DNA from 3 places in the Vibrio sp. R10-SG-ISO4 genome. Region 2 is predicted to be linked to each of the others. Evidence: riboswitches for the same ligand, from Rfam matches in the RefSeq annotation. Region 2 holds a riboswitch; each other region holds the start of a gene.
What was found. A riboswitch is a leader RNA that binds a small molecule or an ion and turns the genes downstream of it on or off. The one in region 2 is predicted to bind thiamine pyrophosphate.

Region 1: it holds a riboswitch for thiamine pyrophosphate, as region 2 does, so the genes downstream of both, thiD (bifunctional hydroxymethylpyrimidine kinase/phosphomethylpyrimidine kinase) here and thiB (thiamine ABC transporter substrate binding subunit) in region 2, are expected to answer to the same signal.
Region 3: it holds a riboswitch for thiamine pyrophosphate, as region 2 does, so the genes downstream of both, thiC (phosphomethylpyrimidine synthase ThiC) here and thiB (thiamine ABC transporter substrate binding subunit) in region 2, are expected to answer to the same signal.

Annotation. Positions count from the first base shown of each region.
Region 1 is NZ_JCBDHJ010000013.1:160,828-165,066, forward strand. It holds gene AC6R03_RS07210 (PhoX family protein) at 1-138, shown strand, start outside; gene AC6R03_RS07215 (hypothetical protein) at 533-685, shown strand; gene AC6R03_RS07220 (LysR family transcriptional regulator) at 795-1,682, opposite strand; TPP riboswitch at 1,839-1,996, shown strand; gene thiD (bifunctional hydroxymethylpyrimidine kinase/phosphomethylpyrimidine kinase) at 2,088-2,924, shown strand; gene AC6R03_RS07230 (PstS family phosphate ABC transporter substrate-binding protein) at 2,956-3,906, opposite strand; gene AC6R03_RS07235 (putative bifunctional diguanylate cyclase/phosphodiesterase) at 4,076-4,239, shown strand, end outside.
Region 2 is NZ_JCBDHJ010000001.1:109,275-113,513, reverse strand. It holds gene mpl (UDP-N-acetylmuramate:L-alanyl-gamma-D-glutamyl-meso-diaminopimelate ligase) at 1-675, shown strand, start outside; gene AC6R03_RS00485 (flavin prenyltransferase UbiX) at 691-1,314, shown strand; TPP riboswitch at 1,378-1,491, shown strand; gene thiB (thiamine ABC transporter substrate binding subunit) at 1,568-2,545, shown strand; gene thiP (thiamine/thiamine pyrophosphate ABC transporter permease ThiP) at 2,594-4,180, shown strand; gene thiQ (thiamine ABC transporter ATP-binding protein) at 4,164-4,239, shown strand, end outside.
Region 3 is NZ_JCBDHJ010000024.1:76,657-80,895, forward strand. It holds gene AC6R03_RS17755 (thiamine phosphate synthase) at 1-211, opposite strand, end outside; gene thiC (phosphomethylpyrimidine synthase ThiC) at 222-2,165, opposite strand; TPP riboswitch at 2,327-2,425, opposite strand; gene crcB (fluoride efflux transporter CrcB) at 2,508-2,891, opposite strand; gene AC6R03_RS17770 (multicopper oxidase domain-containing protein) at 3,001-4,239, opposite strand, start outside.

The DNA of each region.
Region 1 (4,239 bases), on a different contig from region 2:
TACAAAACCATGTTTGTGGGTGTTCAGCATCCGGGCGAGAAAGGTGCGCCTTCTCACTACCCTGGTGGTGGTGACAGCAAGCCTCGCTCCACCATCGTTGCCATTACCCGTGAAGATGGCGGCGTTATTGGCGCTTAAGCTGTCTCACTGTTTGCATCAACAATCATTCGCATCAAGATGGGCGCCACGAGCGCCCATTTTTTATTGCCGATATCCACATTGGCATATTTATGCGATCGCTCGCATAAAAAACGTCAAGGTTTCGTGTGTTCACCGCAAAGAGTGTTGCGCTTCACAATCGCAATCCCTATATTGAAAGAGTACTCAGCATAACCTTAAGGTGTTCTAATCCGAATAAACTCCAGATAACAATACGACATTGAGCGATTGACCCGGCGAATCTACCCCATTTCTTTTGGTGCAGACGCCCCAACGTAAAAAGAATAAAGTCTATCTGAGCGCCTTCTGATGAGAGAAGTGGCACCTTTAGGTTATTAAGGACGGTGATGATAACTGAGGAGGAGGTTAGGCTATGGTATCACTACTTTGGGTAGCATTAGGTTGTGTGGTCTTCTTATGTTGTTGGAGTGCTCAGCATGGTCTCCCTATGCTGGGGCTTAAACTGGATGAGTCCGATCTACTGATTATTTCTGAACTCGCTGGCGAAGACGTCTTAGAGGCATGACCTCAAATAACGACGATAATGAGCGTTGAAGCAGCAGCAAAAATGGAGCCTTGGGCTCCATTTTGCGTTTCAAGCCTATCGAAAATTTTGGCTATGGCAGTGCGTTGGGTTATAGCGAGATCACGTCCGTCAACTTATCCACCACCGTATGAAAACGGGCTGGCCACGCTCTTTGTTTTTTGCTCACCAAATACAGGGTCTCGACGACGGCTTTCTTTGGCTGATGCACAGCAAGTTGATCGCGCAAAGTGAAAGAGCTGAATGCGCTGTGTGGCAGCACCGTAAAACCGAGCCCTTTGGCAACTGGCAGAAGAATTTGGCTGAGTTGGTTGATGTAGCCCGAGGTGCGCAGGGCGCGAATATCAATCCCCGCCAGCGCTTTGTCGCCACACTGCGAAAAGTAGAGCGAGAGATAGTGCTCCGCGTCGGGGTGGCGAATTAAACCGATCTCAAGGAGAAGTTCAGGGGTAATAGGCTCGTCGACGTTTGCCGGCACAATCAAACACATGGTTTCTTGACCTATCTCTTGCGCTTCGATTCTCGGGTCGAGCGGGATGTGAGTGACAAGGCCCAAATCGGCGCGCCCCTCAGCCAAATCGTCGATGATCTTACGGTTGGGGGCGACTTCCAGCTTGACGACCAGTTGTGCAAATTCACACTGTAAATCGAGCAGATGCGGGTAGATAAGCTGCGCCAACGCGCCAGAGCAAGAGACCGACACCTCACCGCGATGCGCGTCGTCCTGAGATAACGAAGCAATCAGGTCTGTTTCTTGTTTGGCGCGCTGCTTTGCGTACTGATAGACCTGTCTGCCTTGTTCCGTTACTTCAAAGCTCTTGTTGTGACGCGCAATCAGTGGGTAGCCGCAAGCCTGTTCGAGCTTTTTGATGTGCTGGCTGACACCGGGCTGAGTCATGAACAGCTTTTCTGCGGTATGAGTAAAGTGGCCGGTCTCGACCAAGGTTTGAAACGTTTTGAGCCAGAGTGGATTGAGCATAACCGTCAAATCAATAACGAAAATTTATAAAATTAAGAGTAAACGATAATGTTCTGTGTGCCAAACGTCGCGTTCGTATCGCCCACTCCTCGATTCACTCGGGTTATTTAAGTGATCTGAATAGGTTGCATCTGCGCTATCACAGGGTTAAGGTTGGCGACATAGTCGGGGAGCGTTCCTTCTGCTCGAGTCATAACGATAGCTTGATTAACGAGCCTGTCGTAGAAGCATAGAAGGAGGGCTGAGATCGCATCGCGAGACCCGTTGAACCTGATTCAGTTAGCACTGACGTAGGGAACTATTCATAACGCGGTGTCGTGGGGTCGCCACAATCTCGCCCGTTATGTGTTGTGCTTGGCCAACGCGCTCTGCACACAGTTCCTGACGCGTGCGTGAGGAACACCGATGAACCAAACCGCATTTTATGACCCTCAAACTCCGATTGTCCTAACCATCGCTGGCTCCGACAGTGGCGGCGGCGCGGGCATCCAAGCCGACATCAAAGCGATCAGTGCAACAGGCAGTTACGCCTGCTCCGTTATTACGGCCATTACCGCGCAAAATACCTGTGGTGTTCACGCCATTCATCCTATCCCTATCGACCATGTTCAAGCGCAGCTCGATGCGGTATTGAGCGATCTCAATGTCGTGGCGGTGAAGGTTGGCATGCTGGCTGACGCTGAAATCATCCGTGTCGTGGCACAAAGTTTGGCGGCGTATCAGCCCAAGTTTCTCGTGGTGGACCCGGTGATGGTGGCCACCAGTGGTGACAGCTTACTGCACGCCAGTGCGGTGGGGGCGCTCAAGAAAGAACTGCTACCGCTTGCCGATATGATCACACCAAACTTACCCGAGGCGGCGGCGCTGACTGGGCGAGCAACGCCGACATCGGAAGAGGAGATGGGAGCGATGATTGACGCCCTGCGCGCCTTGGGCGCCAAAACAGTGCTTCTTAAAGGGGGGCATCTAGAGGGCGAAAGCAGTAACGATCTGCTGATTGAAAGGAGTGGCAGTGAATTGATTCGCGCTAAGCGAGTCGCCACTCATAATACTCATGGTACGGGCTGTACGTTGTCATCGGCCATTGCGTCCTATCTTGCCCAAGGGTATCGGCTGCACAAAGCGGTCCATTTGGCTAAACAATATATCTCACAAGCCATTGCGCATGCCGACGAACTCTCTGTTGGTCAAGGACATGGGCCTGTTCATCACTTTTTCTCTGGTCACCAAAATGTACGTTAATCGCGATGGTGTGCAGTCGCATTACAAGGCTCTATTTGGGCATCGAGACCGAGCCAGAGCGGCTAGAGTTAAGAATAAAACGCGCCGCGTCATAGCGATCGTTGGAGAGAGGAATGTAGCCAGAATGGGAGACGACTTTGTTGATGTTGTCTCTGTCGATATAACTATCGACAAAGCGTTTCAGTGATGGCCGCTTCTCTAGCGCCTGTTTGTTCACGTAAATAAACAGAGGGCGGGAAAGTGCGGCATATCGTCCCATAATCACGTTCTCGACACTGGGTTTGACCGCGTTGAAGCCAGTGGGAGCGATGGCGATCGCTTTCAGCTTGTCTTGATTTTGCAAATAGTAGGCAAAGCCGATAAACGCCATGGCGTTGGGATCGGCGGCCACTTCGGCGACTAAGGCTTCATCGTCTTCATTTGCGGTGTAGTCTTGTCGACTCGCTTTGCCATCCAGCACCACCTCAACAAAATAGTCATAAGTGCCTGAGTCTGATCCAGGGCCGTGCAGGACGATGGGGCGATCAGGGAAGTGCGGATTGACTTGCTGCCAGTGAGTTATCGTGCGTTCAGCGGTGCTTTCCCAGAGTGTTTTCAGTTCATCAAGAGAGAGCGCATCGATCCACTGATTTTCTTTGTTCACCACCACGGTTATTGCATCGAGTGCGACAGGGAGCTCAATATAGTCGATGTGGTTGATTTCACACAGCGCTCGCTCTTTCTCTTTAATCGGGCGAGAGGCGTTAGAAATATCCGTGCGGCCTCGGCAAAACTTACGAAATCCGCCACCTGTGCCAGTGATGCCCACCACCACTTGGGTGTTGTGCCGCTCGGCACGCATAAAGTGATCGGCGACGGCTTGGGTAATCGGGTAAACGGTACTCGACCCTTCAATTTTGATCAGATCTTTCCCGTGTGCCGTGGTACTCATCAGCGCTAGGCATACAGAAGCAAGAACAGTCGAACGCAATCGAAAAGTCATGGTTGAGCACAAAGGAAGAATCAACATACCGCGACTATACGAGCTAGCACTTTTGAGCTCAATATCTTCACGTGAACTGTCACTAAAGATTCATCAATCACTCATCAATAATAACTACGCTGAATATTTTCATGGGGATGTAACATTTCTTCACTAGGCTGACTCGCCTATGTTTTTATTCCTGCCCGCAAAATACGTGGGTAAACGTTCGTGTGATGCTATGAAGCGCAAATTCATTTTTACTTCCATTCTCGCCTTGTTGGTGATCACGTTTACGTCGGCGCTGGTGACCCAAGCGACCCACCTGTTAGTGAAAAAGTCCCCGCTTGCGGA
Region 2 (4,239 bases):
CAAGACGTTATTGCCCGTGGCTGCTGGAGCGAACAAGAGTACACAGGGTGCGAATCTGGCTGGCAAGCGCAAAAACAGGCCCAAGATGGCAGTGTCTTTGATGTCTTATTGGCGGGAGAAATAGTGGGTCGAGTGACGTGGAATTTAGTCGGCGATCACAACGTCAGCAATGCGTTGATGGCCATCGCGGCGGCGCGTCATGTGGGGGTCACTCCGGATCACGCTTGTGAGGCGTTAGGGCGCTTTATTAATACCAAACGCCGCTTGGAGTTAAAAGGGCAGGTCAATGACATCACTGTGTATGACGACTTTGCTCATCATCCAACGGCGATTGAACTGACATTGGGCGGCTTACGTAACAAGGTGGGTCAATCCCGAATCCTTGCGGTGTTGGAGCCGCGTAGTGCAACCATGAAACGCGGGGTGCACAAAGAAACGCTTGCGGCCTCATTGCAGGCGGCAGATGAAGTGTTCCTCTTTCAGCCTGAGTCAATTACTTGGTCGGTGAGTGAGATTGCCGAGCAGTGCGCGCAACCCGCTTATGTCTCTGACGACATCGACGACTTGGTGCGCAGCATCGCTAGGCATGCTCGCCCCGGCGATCAGATTCTTGTGATGAGTAACGGCGGGTTTGGCGGAATTCACGACAAACTGTTAGCGCAATTAGCCCAATAATAAGAGATACGCACAATGGCTGAAAAATCCATCACCCTCGCTTTTACCGGAGCCTCAGGCGCGCCTTATGGGCTGCGTTTGTTGCAGTGCTTATTGGCCGCGGATTATCAGGTTTACCTGCTGGTTTCATCGGCGGCGCGAGTGGTGTTGGCCACCGAACACGGATTAAAACTGCCTGCCAACCCAGACAGCGCCAAGCAAGCCTTGGTCGCCCATCTCAGCTGCGATCCGGCTAAATTAGTGGTGTGCGGCAAAGAGGACTGGTTCTCGCCCGTGGCCTCTGGCTCAGCGGCGCCCAAGCAGATGGTGGTTTGCCCTTGTTCGGCGGGCAGTGTGGCAGCGATTGCTCATGGTATGTCCGATAATTTGATTGAACGCGCCGCTGATGTGGTGATGAAAGAGTGTGGTCAATTGCTGCTGGTGGTTCGAGAAACGCCTTTCTCAACCTTGCACCTTGAGAACATGCACAAGCTCTCGCAGATGGGCGTCACTATTATGCCGGCCGCGCCCGGTTTTTATCACCAACCTAAATCGATAGACGATCTTATTGATTTTATGGTCGCGCGCATTTTGGATCACCTCGGCATCGAGCAATCCTTGGTGGCGCGCTGGGGCTATGATCAACGTAACGATTCGTGATTGTGTCTTGGTGGGCCGTCACGCAAGTATGGCTATTGTATGGCAGACCTATTACAATCAAGCCGAACCTCATCGGGGAGCTATTCATTCACTGAATGACGCTGAGATCGAGCTTTGCTCGGGACCCGTAGACCTGAACCAGATAATGCTGGCGTAGGAATTGAGCGAGGACATCAGACGTCTGTTTGTCCCTCAGACCTGCGTGGCTCAACAAGGAGAGCGAGCAGTGAAATCCACTTTTATCCCTTCATTTATGCCACTTTGTGCCGCCGCGGCACTGACGTCTTTTTCTGCAACCGCAGCCGATACGTTAACCGTTTATACCTATGACTCTTTCGCTGCCGATTGGGGCCCAGGCCCAGTGGTAAAAAAAGCGTTTGAAGCACAGTGCGACTGTACGTTGAATTTTGTAGCTTTGGATGATGGCGTCTCTATCCTCAATCGCTTGAGACTGGAAGGCGACAATAGCAAAGCCGATATTGTGTTGGGGTTAGACAACAACTTGATGGCAGAAGCGCAGCAAACCGGTTTGTTGGCTGAGCATAGCGTCGATACGTCATCCGTCACCTTGCCAGGCGGCTGGTCCAATACGACCTTTGTGCCGTACGACTACGGTTACTTCGCGTTTGTCTACAACAAAGAGACCTTGGCTGAGCCACCGACTAGCCTCAAAGCACTGGTGGAATCAAATGACGACTTAACAGTCATCTACCAAGACCCGCGTACCTCAACCCCGGGTCAAGGTTTGATGCTGTGGATGAAATCTGTCTATGGCGACGAAGCGCCGCAGGCGTGGAAAGCGTTGGCGAAAAAGACAGTGACGGTCACGAAAGGGTGGTCTGAAGCGTACTCGATGTTCTTAAAAGGCGAGTCTGATATGGTGCTCTCTTACACCACGTCACCTGCGTACCATCTGATTGCCGAAAATGAGGCTAAGTTCGCTGCAGCGAATTTCGCGGAAGGTCATTACACTCAAGTAGAAGTGGTGGCCAAAGTCAAAACGAGCGCCAACAGCGACTTGGCGGATGCCTTTATGCAGTTTATCCTCAGCGATGACTTTCAGTCGGCCATGCCAACAGGGAACTGGATGTACCCTGTCACTGACGTTGCGTTGCCAGAAGGGTATCAAAGCCTGACGAAGCCTAGCCAAGCCTTGAGTTTTAGCGCTGAAGAGGTGGCTACCCACCGCAAAGCGTGGATTCGTGAATGGCAAAACGCGTTGACCTTCTAAGGTTAGGCGTTCGTGCAATCTGTCCCTAAATTAGGCGTATGGGTCGCGATGTTGATCGCGGCCTTTGTCGTTTCTGCGCTGCTGGCCTTGCTCAATCAAGCGCCTTCCCTCGATCTGCGTGTCATTTGGCAAGACCCTTATTACCGCCACGTTACCCAATTTAGCTTCTATCAATCTTTCCTCTCAACGCTGCTCAGTGTCGGCTTGGCGATCCCCGTCGCCCATGCTTTGTCGCGGCGGCAGTTTATCGGGAAAGCCTTGGTACTTAAGCTGTTTGCGACCACTTTGGTGCTGCCTGTCTTGGTGGGGGTGTTTGGCTTGCTGGCGATTTATGGGCGCAGTGGTTGGTTGGCGACACAGCTTGCGCAGTGGGATCTTTCGCTACCATTTAATATTTACGGTTTGCACGGCATTTTGCTCGCGCACCTCTTTTTTAATCTTCCTTATGCGGCGCGTTTGCTGCTGCAATCACTAGAGTCGATTCCGGCGGAGCAACACAAACTGTGCGCCCACTTAGGCATGGGGCATTGGCAAAAGTTTAAGTGGGTCGAATGGCCGCGGATGAGGCAGCAATTAGCGCCCGTTTGCGGGTTGGTGTTTATGCTCTGCTTTACCAGCTTTGCCACTGTGATGGCATTGGGCGGCGGGCCCAAATCGACCACCATTGAGCTCGCGATTTACCAAGCGATCAAGTTTGATTTTGATTTGCAAGCGGGCGCGTTACTGGCAATTTGGCAAATGCTGCTATGTGGCTTAATGGCACTATCGATTCAACGTTTCGCTCGACCTATTGCTATTTCGATGGGCAGCGACGCACCAACTGCGTTGGTGGTGAAAGACAGTCTATTCTCTAAGTGCTGGGATGGCGCTTGGATAGGTTTTAGCTTGCTGTTAGTGTTGCCGCCTCTTGGGATGGTGCTGACCAGTGGCATGAATTCTCAGGCGTTGGGTGTGCTGAGCGATGGCCGATTTTGGTCCGCGCTCGGCGCGTCACTGAAAGTGGCGAGCATGGCGAGCGTTATCGCTGTCAGTGCGGGCACGGCGATTTTATTGTCGAGCCGAAGACTGCGCCTCAATCAACGTGAGAAAGACGCGGATAAGATAGAGCTGCTAGGGACCATCATTCTGGTGACCCCAGGATTAGTGATCTCGACCGGGCTCTTTTTGCTGCTCCGTTCGTGGACGGATGCGCTCAGCTACGCCTTGGTCGTTGTTGTTACGGTCAACGCGTTAATGGGGCTGCCTTATGTGATCAAAACCTTGGCTCAGCCGATGTTGCAACTCGAGCAGCAGTATCAGTACCTTTGTGCAACCCTTGGAATCCGCGGTTGGCGCCGTTTACGAGTGGTGGAATGGCGCGCATTAAAACGGCCGCTGGCGCACGCGTTTGCCATCAGCTTTATGTTTTCTATGGGCGATCTCAGTGCCATCGCGCTGTTTGGCAGCCAGGAGTTTCGTACGCTGCCGCTCTACCTGTTCCAACTGCTCGGCAGTTACCAAATGGACGCGGCGGCAGTCGTATCGGTCACTTTACTGCTTTTGAGTGTGGGCTGTTTTGCGCTGATGGAGCGCCTGTTTCGCCCTCGCTCTGCTTCTACCCCCACCAATAGGAGTCACTATGCTCACTCTCAGTGACCTGCATTACGATTATCATGCCGAGTCATTTCAGTTTGATCTGCACGTTGAGGCAGGGC
Region 3 (4,239 bases), on a different contig from region 2:
CGCTGTCGTCACTGAGAGAGGAAGACTCAAAGACTTGCGTATCCCGAGCAATCCAAACAGAGGAAGACGCACCGCGCAGTTCTACCGTCGACTCAGCCCCTTCAATCAACTGAATCTCTTGTGTGGCAAACCCTTGCTCGCCGGCCAATGCCAAGCATTGCGCGATATCATCGCGCAATGTAGGCTGTGAGTGAGGAATCACAATTTTCATCGCCGCGTTCCTACGACTCTGCACTTTCAGGCTGCGCGGCAGGATGATACAGCTCAGAACCCGATTGACGGAACTCCTCTGACTTTTGGCGCATCCCTTCGAGTGGATCATCGAGCATTTTAACGGAGATGGCTTGGTCGGCTTCGACTTGTTGTGTGTCTTTGGCGTACTCGCGCACTTCCTGAGATATTTTCATCGAACAGAATTTTGGTCCACACATTGAACAAAAGTGAGCCACTTTGCCCGACTCTTGCGGCAAGGTTTCATCGTGGAAAGCTCGCGCCGTATCAGGGTCAAGCGACAAGTTGAACTGATCCTCCCAGCGGAACTCAAAGCGAGCTTTTGAGAGCGCATTGTCACGAACCTGAGCACCAGGGTGGCCTTTAGCCAAATCCGCCGCATGCGCCGCAAGTTTATAAGTAATCAAGCCCGTCTTAACGTCTTCTTTATTGGGTAGACCCAAGTGCTCTTTCGGCGTCACATAGCAGAGCATCGCACAGCCGTACCAGCCGATCATCGCAGCGCCAATGCCAGAGGTAATATGATCGTACCCAGGGGCAATATCGGTCGTCAGAGGACCCAAAGTGTAGAATGGCGCTTCGTGGCAGTGCTCTAGCTGCTCATCCATATTGGCTTTGATCATGTGCATAGGTACATGCCCAGGGCCTTCAATGATCACCTGCACGTCATACTCCCACGCGATCTTAGTCAGTTCACCCAACGTGCGTAGCTCAGCAAACTGCGCTTCATCATTGGCATCGGCTACCGAACCTGGACGCAAGCCATCACCGAGCGAAAGCGCGACATCGTACTTGGCACAGATTTCACAAATTTCGCGAAAGTGGGTGTAAAGGAAGCTTTCTTGATGGTGAGCGAGACACCACTTAGCGATGATCGAGCCGCCGCGAGAGACAATACCCGTGACACGTTTGGCCGTCATCGGCACATAACGCAACAGCAAACCGGCATGAATCGTGAAGTAATCGACGCCCTGCTCAGCTTGCTCAATCAAGGTGTCTCGCATCACTTCCCAATTGAGGTTTTCTGCAATGCCATTCACTTTTTCAAGCGCTTGGTACATAGGCACGGTACCGATCGGAACTGGGCTGTTACGTAGAATCCACTCTCGAGTCTCGTGAATATTGCGTCCGGTCGACAAATCCATCACCGTATCGCCACCCCAACGTGTTGCCCAAACCAATTTCTCAACTTCTTCCTCAATGGAAGAGGTCACAGAGGAGTTACCAATATTGGCGTTCACCTTGACCAAGAAGTTGCGACCAATGATCATTGGCTCCGCTTCTGGGTGGTTGATGTTGGATGGAATGATGGCACGACCCGCAGCCACTTCTTGGCGGACAAACTCAGCACTGATGTCCTTTGGCAAGTGGGCACCAAAGCTTTGACCAGGATGCTGTTGGTTCAACACCTCGTCGCGATAACGAGCACGCCCCATGTTTTCACGCAGAGCGATGTATTCCATTTCCGGTGTAATCACACCTTGACGCGCGTAGTGGAGCTGAGTGACACACTGACCGCTTTTCGCACGGCGAATGCGTGGTAAGTTGCCGTAACGCAGCTCGTCTAGCGTATCGTCTTCCAAGCGCTGTTTGGTGTATACCGAACTGACCTCATCGAGCAGTTCCGTATCACCGCGCTCTTCAATCCACTGTTCACGTAGCTTAGGCAGGCCTTGGTAGAGGTCAATCGTATGGTTAGGATCGGTATAAGGACCAGAAGTGTCGTAAACGCGAATCGGCTCATTGGGCTCAAAGATCGGCGCACCTTTAGTGCCGCCAATCAAGCTGTCAGCAAGGGAGATTTCTCGCATAGGAACACGAATATCAGGTCTTGAACCTTCAACATAAACCTTACGTGAATTGGGGTACGCTTGTACCGAGAGGGTATCAATAAACTGTTTGGCTTCCAGTCTCGCTTGTTTGCGATTCGACATAGCATTTTTCCTTGCTCTTTATTGCTCGTAGGAGCATGAGTGTTAGAGATAAAAATGCTTGGCGGAAAGATGCGACAAGAGGGCGATCTGACGCGGGTACCTATCTGTAGATAGATCGCATGACGCTCAGATCAGAGAGAACGAATCCTAGATTAGGAGGGTCGATATCTTCTCTTGTTCCCTTCGCAGGTATTAACCTGATCAGGTTCAACGGATCCCGAATAAACGGTCTCAGCCTTATGGCACTCCGACAAGTGAACCGAGTATATAAAAACGGCTTGGATAAACCAAGCCGACCTGTGTAAATTTTGTCTAGTGAGGCTCAAAGCACCTCTAAGCAAGCTAGCTTTTGATCAGCAGTTGAAAGCCCACCCAAGCGGCAGAGATGCTTAATACCACATTGAGTAAGACATTGAGTCCCATCTTGAAAAAAGCGCCCTGCTGCATGAGTAAAACGTTGTCCATCGAAAACGTAGAGAACGTCGTCAAAGCACCAAGAAAACCGAGCCCGATGATCTGTCTCCATGGTTCAGTCGCAAGGTTGCCATTTTCAAACGCGGCGATCAGTAAGCCCATCGCCAGTGAGCCGACTACGTTAACAGTTAGCGTACCGTATGGAAAACCTCGCCCCAGTAATGTCGCACACAGCTCAGACACTAAATAACGAGAGCACGCACCAACGGCGCCACCCATGGCAATAAACCCTAAAATTGCAAACTGACCCATAACCCCTCCAAATTTGTGGCGTTAGTGTAGCGCCAAACAGACGAAAAAACAGACTTCAGATCAATGTAATGACGCTAAACACTCTGTTAGATTTAAAAAGTTACAGGAGTCACTTTACTTCGATATAGCCCATCAAACCGGTTTTCATGTGCTCTATGACATGACAGTGATACATCCACCGACCGGGGTTGTCCGCGACGAAAGCCGCTTTGGCACGACCATTCTTGCCCAGTAGTACCGTATCCGTATGGAACGGCTCTGGGAGCGGCTTACCGTCCATTTCGAGCACGGTAAAGGTATGGCCATGAAGATGAATAGGATGATGGTACTGAGTGACATTTTTAAGATCGAAGATGTAGGTTTTGCCTAGCTCCAACTGCGCCAGCGGCGCAGGAATCGAATGACGACTCATCCCCTGCCACGCCACCTTGTTGGTCAACCAAAAGGTTGAACTCGCCTTGCCATCTTTGCCTACGGGCGTTACCGCACCTTGCCACTCAAACACAAAGTCAATCTCTTCAGCGTTGGGTAGATCGAGCGCGGGCACAGGGTTAAGAGGCAAACTTGGCAGCGCTTGACCCTGTGGCAAATCAGACGCGACGACATCAAATTCACACAGAGGAAAAGGGAAACGCCCCTTCATTTGACGAACAAACACTTTGTTGCCAGCAGATGGCGCAATCAGACCAAGATCCACCCTCATACCCGGTCCAATTTTATGCTGAGAGAGCTCAATTGGCGTGGTGACCGGGTTGCCATCAATAGCCAGTATCCAAGCCTCTGCCCCTTCAATCGCAATTGGATAGGTAATGGTATTGTCGACATTAGCAATGCGTAAGCGAGTGGTCGCGTGCGCTTTAAGCGTATATAAAGGCTCATGAACGCCATTCACACTGCTCCACTCCCCTGGCGTGCCCATCCGAGCACTTAAACGTGGGATCATTCTCTCCTTCCACTGCCCTTGACTGTCGATGTGCCAATGCTTGAGCATTAACGCATGCTCTTCATCAAAAACCACGGGGTCGCGCTCTTCAACAATAATCAGTCCAACGAGTCCTCGCCCTAACTGTTCAACGCTGTTCATGTGTGGGTGATACCAAAACGTGCCTGCGTCAGGCGGAGTGAATCGATACTCAAACGTCTCTCCCGGCATGATAGGCGCTTGACTGAGAAAAGGAACGCCGTCCATCTCGATCGGTATTCGCAAGCCGTGCCAATGTATGGTGGTAGGCTCTGACAGTTTGTTCGTGAAACGAATCACGACCTCTTCCCCCTGACGACAATAGAGTGTCGGCGCAGGGATCGCACCATTAAACCCCAGTACGTCTGTTTGATACCCAGGGACGAG